2 linked regions of the Prolixibacter sp. NT017 genome follow. Each later gene encodes a partner of the first gene's protein in a complex. Links are inferred from orthologs where the notes say so. Each region holds a gene or a part of one and is shown on either strand. Other genes may lie near its edges. The genes, in order: groL and metK.

What was found.
Region 2: the proteins of groL (region 1) and metK are in contact, whole or in part, in a cryo-EM structure (PDB 8P4O), measured with the Escherichia coli proteins. The link is inferred for Prolixibacter sp. NT017 from one-to-one orthologs.

What each region holds. Positions count from the first base shown.
Region 1 is NZ_BLAV01000001.1:4,775,607-4,782,846, reverse strand. What follows is about bases 2,053-4,951. They hold groL (chaperonin GroEL), read left to right. Parts: upstream 2,053-2,634; coding sequence 2,635-4,269; downstream 4,270-4,951. Other genes in these bases: GJU87_RS19845 (manganese efflux pump MntP family protein), read left to right, coding at 4,403-4,951; groES (co-chaperone GroES), read left to right, coding at 2,315-2,593. In the rest of the region: GJU87_RS19875 (sigma-54-dependent Fis family transcriptional regulator), read left to right, coding at 1-199; GJU87_RS19870 (LptE family protein), read left to right, coding at 208-738; GJU87_RS19865 (hypothetical protein), read left to right, coding at 751-1,656; preprotein translocase subunit SecG, read left to right, coding at 1,708-2,022; more of GJU87_RS19845, read left to right, coding at 4,952-4,966; GJU87_RS19840 (DEAD/DEAH box helicase), read right to left, coding at 4,987-6,303; GJU87_RS19835 (hypothetical protein), read right to left, coding at 6,354-6,509; DNA-processing protein DprA, read right to left, coding at 6,846-7,240.
Region 2 is NZ_BLAV01000001.1:4,518,517-4,525,804, reverse strand. Bases 1,813-4,759 are described here. They hold metK (methionine adenosyltransferase), read left to right. Parts: upstream 1,813-2,631; coding sequence 2,632-3,888; downstream 3,889-4,759. Other genes in these bases: gldA (gliding motility-associated ABC transporter ATP-binding subunit GldA), read left to right, coding at 1,813-2,404. Also shown: ispG ((E)-4-hydroxy-3-methylbut-2-enyl-diphosphate synthase), read right to left, coding at 1-1,220; more of gldA, read left to right, coding at 1,493-1,812; GJU87_RS18805 (NAD-dependent epimerase/dehydratase family protein), read right to left, coding at 5,224-6,252; dnaG (DNA primase), read right to left, coding at 6,336-7,288. UniProt on the Escherichia coli protein: Catalyzes the formation of S-adenosylmethionine (AdoMet) from methionine and ATP.

The sequences.
Region 1 (7,240 bases):
TCCGCCAAGTAATGATCATCATCAGATTGAGGACACGGAAGAATTTGTAGAAGAATCGTTATCATTGGAAGAAAAAGAAATTGAACTGATACAGAAAGCACTGGAAAAACACAACGGGAAAAGGAAACTGGCCGCTGCCGAATTGGGCATATCGGAACGAACCCTCTACCGGAAAATAAAAGAATACAACATCAGCTAATGACGATTATGCCAAAGCATTCAGGAAAATTCCTGTTAACAACGCTGCTTGTTTCCATTTTAATGGTAACAGGATGCAGTATAAGCTACACATTCACCGGAGCATCGATTGCGCCGGATGTTAAAACGGTTTTTGTTGATTATTTTCCAAACCGGGCGAGAGTAGTCAATCCAACATTGAGTAATACCTTTACGGAAGGTCTGAAGGATAAATTCGTCAACCAAACCAGTCTGACACTGAACAATAGTCAGGGCGACCTGGAATTCAGTGGTGAAATTACCGGTTACGATATCCGGCCGTTATCGATTCAGCAAAGTAACGATGGCCGTGATGTTGCATCGCAAAACCGGCTAACCGTGACGGTAAAAGTGAAGTTCGTGAACAACAAAAATCACGATCAAGACTTTAATTCGACCTTCTCGGCCTATTATGATTGGGATAGTACGAGAAACCTGAGTGACGTGGAAGATGCAGCCGTACAAGACATCACCGAACAGTTGGTAGATGATATTTTCAACCGCTCGGTAGCGAACTGGTAAAAACGAGTAGTTATGTCGATGAACAGAGAGCAAATGATGCGATACCTGGACGACCCAACTCAGTTAAATGAAAAGTCGCTGGGCGAACTGAAGGAAATACTGGATGAATTCCCGTTTTTCCAGACGGCTCATATGCTCTATGCCCGCAACCTACTCAACGAAAAAAGCTTTCGGTTTACGAACCAGTTAAAAGTAGCGGCCGCCAACGTCACCGACCGGTCGATGCTCTATTTCCTGTTGCATCCCAAAGCCCGCCATGAAGCCGAGGTCTATGAACCGAAGCAGGAAACGGCCGAGATAGAAATGCCGCCGCAATCAGTTGCCACGTCTCCTGAAGAAGAGAAAACCGGGACGGCAACGGAAGAGGATGAGGGAATCTTCGAACTGGCAGAGGATGTAACACACGCACAGCCCGGAAAAGAGTCTCCGGAAAAAGAACATCCGGATACGGCAGAAGAGGACGAGCCTGTTGCTCAAAAGCCGCAAAAGTCATTCGATTTGCTTGACTTTGACGTAATGGAACCATCTTTTTATCAACTCGATGAAGATGTAACCAGCATCAAAGGATTGTCCGACCTGAGCAAATCGATTAACCGCAACGCGAAGAAGAACAACAAGTCGGAGGAAGAGAAGCCGGAGCAGGAAGAAGGGAAAGATAACCTGATTGACAAATTTCTGGAAACCCGACCGACCATATCGCCGGCCAGAAAGGGAGACGGTCAGCAGGAAGATATCTCGGAGCGAAGCGCTGAAGAAACGGATGAATTTATGACAGAGACCCTTGCACACATCTACGTAAAGCAGGGATACTACGAAAAAGCCATCAAAGCTTTTCAAAAATTAAGTTTGAAATATCCCGAAAAAAGTATTTACTTTGCTCGGCAAATTGAAGATGTCAGGAAACTGCTAAATAGATAACCCGATATGTATACACTGATAACCGTTTTAATTTTCATAATCTGTATCCTCATGATTTTGATTGTGCTGGTACAGAACTCGAAAGGTGGAGGTCTGACTTCAACTTTCTCAGGCTCAAATCAAGTAATGGGTGTTCGTAAAACCACCGACTTTCTCGAGAAAGCGACCTGGTACCTGGCTGGTGCACTCCTCATTCTGTCTGTTTCTGCTTCGGCTTTTATTCCGCGCCAGGGACAACAGCAGCGTTCGGCTATTGAAAAGCAGATTGAAAATGCGGCAGACCCGACTGAATTGCCTACTTTCCCACAGGCAGCACCTCAACAAGGGGATTCAGACAATACAACGCAACAAAGCAACGGTCAATAATATTACCCTGATAGAATTAGAGAAAGCTCACCAGATGGTGGGCTTTTTTTATGCCTGACATTTCCAAAAGCAATCAAATGTCAGCTTGTCAGCCCCAACTGACAACAAGATAAAATCATACCTGCCTGATTTTATTCGAATTACAAAAACAACGTCCTCCAATCTTCCTTATCCAAATGATTTTTTGTCCTGAATGCAGCCTATAACAGGCTTGTACCTGCTTTGGCACGTAATATGATGAATAGCGGGTGTCAATGAAATAACTTTTGTCTAACGAAAAATACAATACAAGATGACAGAACTGAAAGGTAGAATACTTGCCGGCAAGATTCTGGTACAGCCACAAGAGGCTGTAGAGAAGACCGCCGGAGGAATTATCATTCCCGACTCAGCCAAAGAAAAACCACAATTGGGAACGGTTGTGAAAGTGGGAGCCGATAAGAAAGATGAACCCATGGAGGTTAAAGTTGGGGACACTGTATTCTATGGTAAATATTCAGGCACTGAGCTTCAGATCGACGATGAAAACTACCTGTTGATTTCTCAGTCAGATGTTCTTTACATCGCATAGTGAAAAGACCGATTGTACAAAAATTAAAATGAAAAAATAACATGGCTAAAGAGATCAAATTTGAAATCGAAGCACGCGAGTTGCTGAAACAAGGCGTCGATCAACTTGCCGATGCAGTAAAGGTAACGCTGGGCCCTAAAGGACGCAACGTTATTATTGACAAGAAATTTGGTGCACCTCAGGTAACCAAGGACGGTGTAACTGTCGCCAAAGAAATCGAACTGTCGGATGCATATGCCAACATGGGCGCACAGCTCGTTAAAGAAGTAGCTTCCAAAACAGGTGACGATGCCGGTGACGGTACGACTACTGCAACTGTACTGGCACAGTCTATCATCAATGTTGGACTGAAAAACGTAACTGCCGGTGCCAATCCAATGGACTTGAAACGCGGTATCGACAAAGCAGTTGCCAAAGTTGTTCAAAGCATCAAAGATCAGTCAAAAACGGTTGGTGACGATTACAGCAAAATTGAACAGGTAGCCCGTATTTCAGCAAACAACGATTTCGAAATCGGAAAACTGATTGCCGAGGCAATGGAGAAAGTTCACAAAGAAGGCGTTATCACGGTAGAAGAAGCCAAAGGTACCGAAACTTACGTTGAAGTAGTGGAAGGTATGCAGTTCGACCGTGGTTACATCTCTCCTTACTTTGTAACCGACACCGAGAAAATGTCAGCTGAACTGGAAAATCCTTTCATCCTGATTCACGACAAGAAGATCTCAACCATGAAGGACCTGGTTCCAATCCTGGAAGCTACTCACCAGTCTGGTCGTCCGTTGATGATTATCTCTGAAGACATCGATGGTGAAGCGTTAGCTACCCTGGTAGTGAACCGTCTGCGTGCCGGATTGAAAGTATGCGCCGTGAAAGCGCCCGGATTCGGCGACCGCCGTAAAGAGATGCTGGAAGACATCGCTGTCCTGACCGGTGGAACCGTGATTACCGAAGAAAAAGGTATGAAACTGGAAGACACCACTCTGGAGATGTTGGGTCAGGCTGAAAAGATCACCGTTGACAAAGAGAACACCACTATCGTGAATGGTTCAGGCGAGGGCTCCAACATTGCTGCCCGTGTAGCTCAGATTAAAAACCAGATCGAATCAACTACTTCCGATTACGACCGCGAAAAACTGCAGGAACGTCTGGCTAAATTGTCAGGTGGTGTTGCTGTACTATACGTAGGTGCTCCTTCGGAAGTGGAAATGAAAGAGAAGAAAGACCGCGTTGACGATGCGCTGAGTGCAACCCGTGCAGCTGTTGAAGAAGGTATCGTACCCGGAGGTGGAGTAGCTTACATCCGCGCTACCAACGTACTGAAAAACCTCGAAGGTGACAACGAAGACGAAACCACCGGTATCGAAATCGTGAAACGTGCCATCGAAGAGCCGATGCGCCAGATTGTAGCCAACGCCGGACTGGAAGGTGCTGTTATCGTGCACAAAGTAATGGAAGGCAAAGACGACTTTGGTTACAACGCCCGCGTAGGTGAATACCAGAACCTGTTCGAATCAGGCGTTATCGACCCGGCTAAAGTAACCCGTGTTGCTCTTGAAAATGCAGCGTCTATCGCAGGTATGTTCCTCACCACCGAGTGTGTTCTCGTTGAAGAGAAAGAGGACAATCCTCCAATGCCGGCAGGCGGAATGGGCGGAGGTATGCCCGGAATGATGTAATCGATACATCGAACAATATATAGCAACCTTTTATTGGTTTTGAACAAGCCGTCCGGAATTTCCGGGCGGCTTTATTCTTGCTCGATTTTGCCCGATTCCCGCGGTTTTTCTATCTTCGTTCAAAATCTTTTGCATGGATTTACTGACCGTTTCGATTCTCGCTCTGGGCCTCTCCATGGACTCATTTGCTGTTTCCATTAGTTGTGGTCTGGCCGAACGAAAAATCTCCTTCCAACATGCAGTCAAAATCGCTTTGTCGTTAGCTTTTTTCCAGGGATTGCTCCCATTGCTGGGATGGTTTGTGGGTTCCGAAATCAAAGATTTTGTGGAACACATCGATCACTGGATTGCCTTCGCACTTTTATCCTACCTGGGAGGGAAAATGATTTTCGAAAGTCTCGATAAAGAAAATACGGAGGGAATGGCCAACGTGTACTCATGGGGCAAAATCCTCACTCTTTCTATTGCCACCAGCATCGATGCGCTGATTGTGGGCTTTTCCTATGCGTTAGCTTCTCCCGGCGACCTTTTTGAAGGAGCCATCATCATCGGCGGCGTCACCTTCTTTTTCTCCATGTTGGGTATCCGGATTGGGAAGAATGTCGGCAACCGCTTCGGTAAACGGATGGAACTTCTTGGAGGAATTGTCTTGCTCGCCATCGGATTCAAAATCCTGCTGGAGCACCTCTTTTCGTAATCGCCTTACGGCGGAAGTATCTATCTCCGGCGCGGCTTCTTTTTTCCCCGCAAGTGTTTACTCTTCGAATTGAAATCGAAATTATTCTTCTTGCCCCGCCTTTTCTTTTCATGAAAAGCCCCCTTGTAATCGGGGTCATTAACCCGCTTCACCCGGTCAATTTCGCGTGCCTGTTCCTGCAACTCCCGCCGGGTCGATTCCACCAACTCCACATCTTCCGGAACACTTTTTTCCGGAATCTCCATCCGGATAAGTTTTTCAATGCGTTCCAGATGATAAATCTCGGCCGGATTCACCAACGAAATGGCCTCACCTTCGTAACTGGCACGGGCTGTTCGTCCAATCCGGTGAACGTAATCTTCATCGTTGGGCGGCAAATCGAAGTTAATCACGTGGCTGATGCGTGATACGTCAATTCCCCGCGCCGAAACGTCCGTTGAAATCAGTACCCGCACTTCACCTTTCTTAAACGCGTTAATGGCGTTGATGCGCGTGACCTGTCCTTTGTTCGAATGCAAAATACGCACCTCACCTTCCGTCTTCCGCTTGATGACTTTGTAAACTCCTTCGGCATTCTCTTTCGTACGGCAGAAAATGAGTACGCGGTTAAACTTCTCTTCATCCCGCAACAGGTAATGAATCAGGTTGAGTTTACTGCGGTAGTTGGGAACATTGTAAAAATACTGCTCCACCTTTTCGGCCGGTGTCGCCGACGGCGCTACTTCCACACGCACGGGGAAATCGAGGAATTCATCACTCATTTTCTCCACCTTTCCGGAAAAAGTAGCCGAAAAAAGCAGGTTTTGCCGCTTGGGCGGAATTACCTCAAACAATTGATGCAACTGATGAATAAAGCCCATATCCAGCATTCGGTCAGCCTCATCAATCACCAGTGTTTTCACTTTCTTAAATGAAACCGCACCAGCCTTGTACAAATCCCACAACCGCCCGGGTGTCGCTACCAGGATATCGATTCCCGGTTCCACCAAAGCAGCATGTTTCGTCCAGCCAACACCGCCGTAAACAGCAGCATACCGGATATTGGAATAGCCCGTCAGTTCCTCGATATCTTCGCCAACCTGCAGCGACAATTCCCTCGTGGGAACCAAAACGATAGCGCGCGGATCGTTTCCTTCCGCCTTCACCAGCTTCATGAACAACGGAATCAGGTAGGCAGCCGTTTTTCCGGTTCCGGTTTGGGCAATCCCCAACACATCCTGCCCCGATTTGATGGCAGGAATGGCTTTCTCCTGAATCGGAGTCGGCTCCTCGAAGCCAATCTCATCCAACGCCTTCAAAATCGATTTTCCTACACCTAATTCCTGAAATGTCTTCATTATACTGGTATTCGTTTGCCTGCAAAAATACACTTTCCCAACGAATTGCCTCAACACATTGTTTGTCGTTTAACAGGAAGAACCGATTTGATGATATTCTCTGCTGAATAAGGGCCAATCACCATCCGCGAAAGGTTCTCTTCACGAAAAGTAGAACCACCGCATTTCGCGATTCGTTCCCGCCACAATGCAACAAGTAACCGCATTTGGCGACGACGTCTTTTTTCCTTGCGGGAAGCTTCTGCCGATGGCAGATGGCTTTTGTCCGGACACCGGGAGCAAACTACATTTTGTAGTTCCTTGCCGAAACGACACGAGGGGAAACTACAATTTGTATTTCCTTCCCAACACAACGCGGGAGTAAACTACATTTTGTAGTTCGTTCTCTTCACGATACAGGAAGTAACTACATTTTGTAGTTCGTTGCCGGAAGGATGCGAGAGAAAACTACATTTCGTATTTTCTTCCCGGCACAACGCGGGAGCACACTACATTTTGTAGTCCTGCCGGAAAACCAGGCGCAACCATAATCATCAACCAATTTACAGCAGCTTAAATACCTTACCGGGAAGTCCTTTCACCAGGCCGGCAAACTCGAGGTTGAGCAACAGCGGAGATACTTTGTTCATCGGCATACCACTTTTGATACAGAGGATATCGATGGCCAGCGGCCCTTCTTCCTCCAGGATGGTAATCACCACTCTTTCATCTTCCGATAAATCGGAAAACAGGCGCGGCTGAACGGCATCGGGTCGGCCCTTTGCGGGCTCCCAGTTCATGATGTATTCCAAATCAGCTACCGACTCGATGAGCGCAGCCCGGTTTGATTTGATAAGGAAGTTACACCCTTCGGAAAACGCATCTCCCTTCCTTCCGGGAAAAGCAAACACGTCGCGGTTATAGGAATTGGCAATTTCAGCTGTTACCAATGCACCAC
Region 2 (7,288 bases), 260 kb from region 1 along the record:
AGGGCGTCATATTCCGGTTTGCTGGCGCGAATAAACCGCTCCTGGTTGGTGTACATATCGTTGAAGAGATAATCTTCGAGCGAAAGTATCGGAAATGCTCGACCAGCTTTATTGAAAATGCGCTTGCCATCGAAATAGTAATCCGGTTCTGTTCCGGTATTCAGCGAACGCACTTCTTCCAGGGTGTAGTTATTTAGTGACGCAATAACAACGACCGATTTTTTGCCGCCAATGTCACCAACCGGGCGGTTACTTCTCCGCTCATATTCAAACGGGTTGGTTTGTGAAATCATTGGAGCGGAAATCGGCGCATGATTCTCGCGACCTTTAAAAGCATCGACCAACTTACGGGCAAATCCAATTTCGTTGGCCGGATCTTCTGTCAGGGAAACCCGGATGGTATCGCCAATTCCGTCAGCCAGCAATGCTCCGGACCCAACGGCTGATTTGATGCGTCCGTCTTCGCCTTCGCCCGCTTCCGTCACACCAATATGGAACGGATAATTCATTCCTTCCAGGCGCATCCGGTAGTTCATCAACCGGACGGTGTACACCATCAGCCGGGTGTTACTGGCTTTGATGGATATTACGACATTGTGAAAGTCAACTTTTTTGCAAATGCGAAGGAATTCCATCACCGATTCGACGATTCCCGCCGGCGTATCGCCATAACGGCTCATGATTCGGTCAGAAAGCGAACCGTGATTGGCTCCAATCCGAAGCGCTGTGCCACGTTCTGCACAAGCTTTCAAAAACGGAATAAAGCGCTCTTCGATGCTGGCCAACTCGTCACGATATTCATCGTCGGTATATTCCACCTTTTGGAATCGGGCCCGAGGATCGTAAAAATTGCCGGGATTGATGCGGACTTTCTTCACATATTTAATAGCCGTTTCGGCAGCTTGCGGAGAAAAATGAATATCAGCCACAAGAGGTGTTGCGGCATATCCACGCTTATCGAGTTCGGCTCGGATGTTTTTGAGATTTTCAGCTTCGCGGAGTCCCTGCACTGCCATACGGACGTAATCAGCACCCTCCTTGATAATCCGGATGATCTGCTCAACCGTGGCTTCCGTATCTTTTGTATCTGTATCCGTCATTGACTGTAAACGAATCGGATACTCTCCTCCAACCTTCACATTTCCCACTTGTACGGCAGCTGTTTTTTGCCGCTCGTACCGGAATAAACTCTTCACAAAATTAAAATTCTGATCCTTCATGGTTATCGTCGCTCCGGGACATTTTACTGTAAAACAGACTCATTACACAACTTCCAATTGGCATTCAACAAGCCTGTTCGAAATTCTCGAAATTAGTTGTTTCATGGTTCGCTGCCACAAAATTAGCAAAGATTTTCAGAGAGATATGAAAATTGTCATTGCATATTGCTATTTAGACCTAAAGTCAGCAAAAACAGATAAAATTGTCGGCCACAGCTGCTGATTTCCTTGTCAAATAAAAGGAAAAGTTATTTTTGTAGAAAAGCGAGTTTATGTCGATACAGGTCGAAAATATTACGAAATTATTTGGAGAGCAAAAAGCGCTGGACGATGTTACATTTTCCATCCACACGGGTGAGGTAACTGGTTTTCTGGGTCCGAACGGTGCCGGCAAATCAACCATGATGAAGATTATCACCGGCTTACTCACTCCTTCATCGGGCAATGCAGTAGTGAACGACCTGCCTGTCCGGGAACATTCCATCGACATACGCCGGCAGATTGGATACCTGCCCGAGAACAATCCCCTGTATCCCGACATGTACATCCGGGAGTACCTTGAATCGGTTGCCGGAATGTACCCGATCAAAAACCGGAAAGCCCGAGTTGAAGAAATGATTGAGCTTACCGGGCTGACTCCGGAATTAGGAAAGAAGATCGGTTCCCTGTCGAAAGGGTTCCGGCAACGCGTCGGTATCGCGCAAGCGCTGATTCATGATCCGGGCGTTCTCATTCTCGACGAGCCAACCTCCGGACTCGACCCGGCACAACTGATCGAAATCCGACGTTTGATTCAGGAAGTAAGCCGAAATAAAACCGTTATGCTCTCCACTCATATTATGCAGGAAGTGGAAGCCATTTGCAACCGGGTACTTATCATCAACAAAGGCAGGATTGTTGCCGACAAAGACCGTTCGCAATTTCATGCTCTGAGGACCGATGCCCCTCAGCTGGTCCGTATTGAAACACAAGGTGAGGTTACGGCTGAAATGCTCGGATCGATCGATGGCGTAGAACAGGTTGAAAAAACCGGTGAGTCGGAATGGCTCCTGACCGGAACGACTACCGAAGACATCAGGCCGGCCGTATTCCGCTTTGCAGCAGAAAATGGGTTCGTTTTACTCACATTGCAACGCGAAACCACCACACTCGAGAAAGTCTTCCTCGAAGTAACCGGGAATTGAACTGAAACCGGTCAATGCCTGTCATTCAATTTTTATCCATCTTTTTGCATATTTAAATATTTTCGATGTACATTTGTGCCTCGAATGTGGATAGATTTGATTGATTGCAACCACGGAAAAAAATGCTAAAGCAGTGCCTTCCCGTCTATTATCAATCAACCATTTAACGTCCCGTTCTATTTTTGTTTCATCGATGGTCGGCCTGTGCCGTCCAAAAAATTATAATTATGGGATTTCTGTTTACATCAGAATCGGTATCGGAAGGGCACCCCGATAAGGTGGCTGATCAAATATCCGATGCATTGTTAGACGCCTTACTGGCGTACGATCCGGACTCGAAAGTGGCGATTGAAACCCTGGTAACCACAGGGCAGGTAATTATTGCCGGCGAAGTAAAGACACAGACGTATATCGACGTTCAGAAAGAGGCACGCGACGTAATTGCCCGCATAGGTTACACCAAAGCCGAGTATCAGTTCGACAGTGATTCATGTGGTATCCTCACAGCCATTCATGAGCAATCGCCGGATATTAACCGGGGTGTTGACCGCGAAGACCGCGAAAACCAGGGAGCTGGTGACCAGGGGATGATGTTTGGTTATGCGTGTAAAGAAACCGACGACTACATGCCGCTTCCGCTGGAATTATCACACCGTTTGCTGCTAGAACTGGCTGAAATTCGCCGCGAAGGAAAAGAGATGACCTACCTCCGCCCGGATTCCAAATCGCAGGTGACGATTGAGTACAATGACGATAACGAACCGTTGCGGGTTCACACCATCGTAGTTTCTACGCAGCACGACGATTTCGACAACGACGACGAGCGCATGTTGGCAAAAATCAAAGATGATGTCCGCAAGATTCTTATTCCGCGCACGGTTGCCAAGTTGCCTGAGCGTCTGAAGAAGTTGTTCGACGACCAATATGTTTTGCACGTTAATCCTACCGGGAAGTTCGTTATCGGAGGTCCTAACGGCGACACAGGTTTAACCGGTCGTAAAATTATTGTCGATACTTACGGAGGAAAAGGAGCACACGGTGGAGGAGCATTTTCCGGAAAAGACCCGTCGAAGGTAGACCGTTCGGCTGCTTATGCTGCGCGCCACATTGCAAAAAACCTGATAGCCGCCGACGTTGCCGATGAAATATTGGTCCAGCTGGCATATGCCATTGGAGTAGCCCAACCGGTAAACATCTATGTTAACACATATGGCAGGGCCAATGTGGATCTTTCGGATAGCGAAATTGCGGAAAAGATTAGCGAGATTTTCGACCTTCGTCCGTTTGCCATCGAAAAACGGTTGAAGCTTCGTAATCCGATTTACGAAGAAACAGCTGCCTACGGACACATGGGACGGACCCCAAGAACCGTCGTCAAGAATTTTGAATCGCCGTATTCGGGCAAGCTGGAACGAGAAGTAGAACTCTTTACCTGGGAGAAACTCGACTATGTTGAGAAAATAAGAGAGTATTTTATGCTTTAACAAATTTCATTTCTTACATAAACAAAAAAGATCGCTTATTGGGGCGATCTTTTTTGTTTGGGGGGAACACCACCGATTGTCGAATATGATGTGGCATACCCAGCTATTATCTTTCTGACAATTTGTTCCTTAATAATTCAACTGATGAAGTCACATTAGTCAATACACAATTCAGTATTTATCTTTTGAATATTGAATTTTACTTTTTGTGTATTCGAATTGACTATTTGTTTCGCAAAAATACCAGACTTACCATATTTTCGAACGGAAACCAAAACCCAAATTCGCCTTTGTACATGCATCCATTAATCAAGTTTTGCTTTTGAAAAGTCTGCAACACTAAGTCCGGACATCCGGATTTAGTGTTTGTTTTTACAGAAGCAAATCGGTTTTCCGCTTCGAATTTAGAAGCAAATATTTTCGACTAACCAATGCCCATATATGGTGGATCCGGAGGGAAAAATCAAGTTGCCTCACAGCAACCTGAGCCAATCAACCAGCATTAAAACGGATTCGCACATAAAAAGAGCCGGTTCCTGCAAAGGCAACCGGCTCTTTCATCAACTAACCTAACCAAACTAACTTAAAGATTCCTATGAAAAAACTTGCTTTTCCATAGAAACATAGGTGAAACAATATTCTGTTAAGTGCTTAAAACGGATACTAAGAAAAGTTAAGGAAGAAGGATACAATGATTAAATTCTGCACAGCCCGAATCGCGAAAACTTTATTCGACCGAAAGGAGGAGACAAAAAAAAGCCGGGCTGGGAACCCGACTCTTTATAAACTAACCTAACTAAACCAAACTAACCTAACTTAAAGATTCCTATGAAAAAAACTTGCTTTTCCTGTTAACAAAGGTGGCCGTTTTTTCTGTTAACCCGTTCAAACAGGTATTAAAGAAAGTTAAACCTTATAGTAAATAGAAAATCATTCGGGAAGATATCCCAGTGCTGAAATGGGATCAGGAAATATGAGGACATAAAAAAGTCGGGCTGGGAACCCGACTTCTTAATAACCTAACCTAACTAAACCAAACTAACCTAACTTAAAGATTCCTATGAAAAAACTTGCTTTTCCTGTTAACAAAGATGCCCGTTTTTTCTGTTAACCCGTTTAAACAGGTATTAAAGAAAGTTAAACCTCGCTTTAGACCATAAAAAAGCCGGGCTGGGAACCCGGCTTTGTAAAACCTAACTGACTAAACCAACTAACTCTAACATATCAATGAAAAACTTGCTCTTCCTTGAGAACAAAGGTGCAACAATATTACGTTAAGTAAATTCAACGCTACTTAAATATCGTTAATGCAAGTCTACGGTAGTTGTAATTGGATTAGCGATGCTCTTTCAGAAAAATTTTCGATACCCTGGCTACGCTTTCTTCCACTGCAGTGTACTGAAACGGAACAACCCGGGTGATACGGGAACCGTCATAGTGACTCATCTCGTTGGAACTACTGACACTATCGCGGGTGATAGCTGGCCTCGAGGAACTAAACCAGGATACAAACAGAGCGACGCGCCAGCCAATTGCCAAAACCCATTTTCCAGCCGGAATAACAGGTCGCTTTCTTCCCAGATTGTCAGCAACCAGGTTAAAGAATTCGCGAAACCTGACATTTCGGGCTACCAACACATATCGTTCGTTTTTTGCCGACTCCCACTGCGACTGATCAATCATCGAAACAACTGCCTCAACGACATCGAGAACATCGACAAAACCAGTGCCCCCGTTCGTATAAAACAGGAAGCCGTTCCAAATGGTCTTAAAAAGCTGAGGACTTCCGTTGTCCCAGTTTCCCGGGCCGATAATCACACCAGGATTCACAATCAGCACCTCCATGCCTTCATGCATTCCCCGCCAAACTTCCATCTCGGAAAGGAATTTACTCATGCCATAGGCAGTCCGTTTCCGGCTGTTATTCCAAACGTGCTCTTCGGAAGCAGGTACTCCTTCGGGCGGATTTCCCAAAGCTGAAGTAGAACTTACATGGCAAAAGCGAGTGATTCCGGCTTCCTTTGCCAAATCAATCAGATTGGCTGTTCCCTCAACGTTGCTATGAATCATCGCATTGCGATCCCCGCGGTTAAACGAAACGATTGCTGCTGCATGGATAATAAAATCGACACCAACAAGATGCTCTTTTATCGAATCACGATCGAGCAAGTCACCGTCAACCCACTCAATCTTTGCTAAAAGTTGTTTGGCCTCTTCTTCCGAACTATAGTAAGAAAATATTTTTTGTATCTGGTTCAGGTTGCTGGTCTCTCGTTTCAAGGCTCTCACCTGATAGCCGTTTTTTGTGAGGCGATGGAGCAGATGAGCCCCCAGCATTCCGGTCCCGCCGGTTACATATATCATTAACTAATTCTTTTTTATTAAAAGGAAACAAACCACAAAGATGCTATGTGGTTTTGAGATAACCAATCAGTATCTGTTTGGGTTTAAAAATTAATGGTCCTTTTGCCAAGTTTATCCGACAACTCCTTCTCTACCGATTTGAGATTCTGAATATTCCGCTGCAAATTGGCAATTTGTTCAAAATCGTCACCTTTAGCTGCTTCTTTCATTTCGTCGATAGCCTGGTTGATGAGAAATCGTACCATCCGGAGTTTATACTCCTGCAACAACCGGGGCACCAGCATGTACAAGATATCGTGTTCCTCTTCGACGTAACTTCCCTGCTTTTTCCAAAACTGACTTTCGGTATATTTTTCCGACAAAATATTGGAGCAAAGCTGACTAACAGATGAATCGGGATGCTGAACAAAGTAACGCAGCGGTTCGAAGCCTTCTTCACCGAAATGTTCATCACATTCCTGGAAAACCTGCCGAATCACCGGGTCGACCGATTCGATGCCATCCGCATCCAGTTCCGATATAAAATAGTCCGCGACGGTGATTACTTCGGTTTCACCTTCATCGTTTTCTACTTCGAAAAGCTTCTGGTCGCCATACTTCAACATCATACGAAGCACTTCCCTCTCTTCGATGGCACACGGATTACTAACCGGTCCGGCCTCTTTCTTGACTTCAACATTTGGTGCTTCCGGAATATTCTCACGATGCACCTGCACCCGCTGTTCTCTACGAAACATTTCGTCGTCGCGCTTGCGCTTCAGCTTCCGCAACTCCTCGTACAGAACCTCTTCCCGGACATTCATCAAACGACTGCACTCTTTCAGATATTCCGCCCTAACAATTCCATCCGGGATAACCGAAACCGAACGAACGATATCGGTCGTCAATCGCGCTCGTGTAATCGGGTCGTTTTCGGTACCTTCCAGCAATAGCTGCGTTTTGAACTTGATGAAATCGGTTTCGTTTTTGTCGATGTATTCCTGCAACTCTGAAGACCCCATGGAACGTGAAAACGAATCGGGATCTTCGCCTTCCG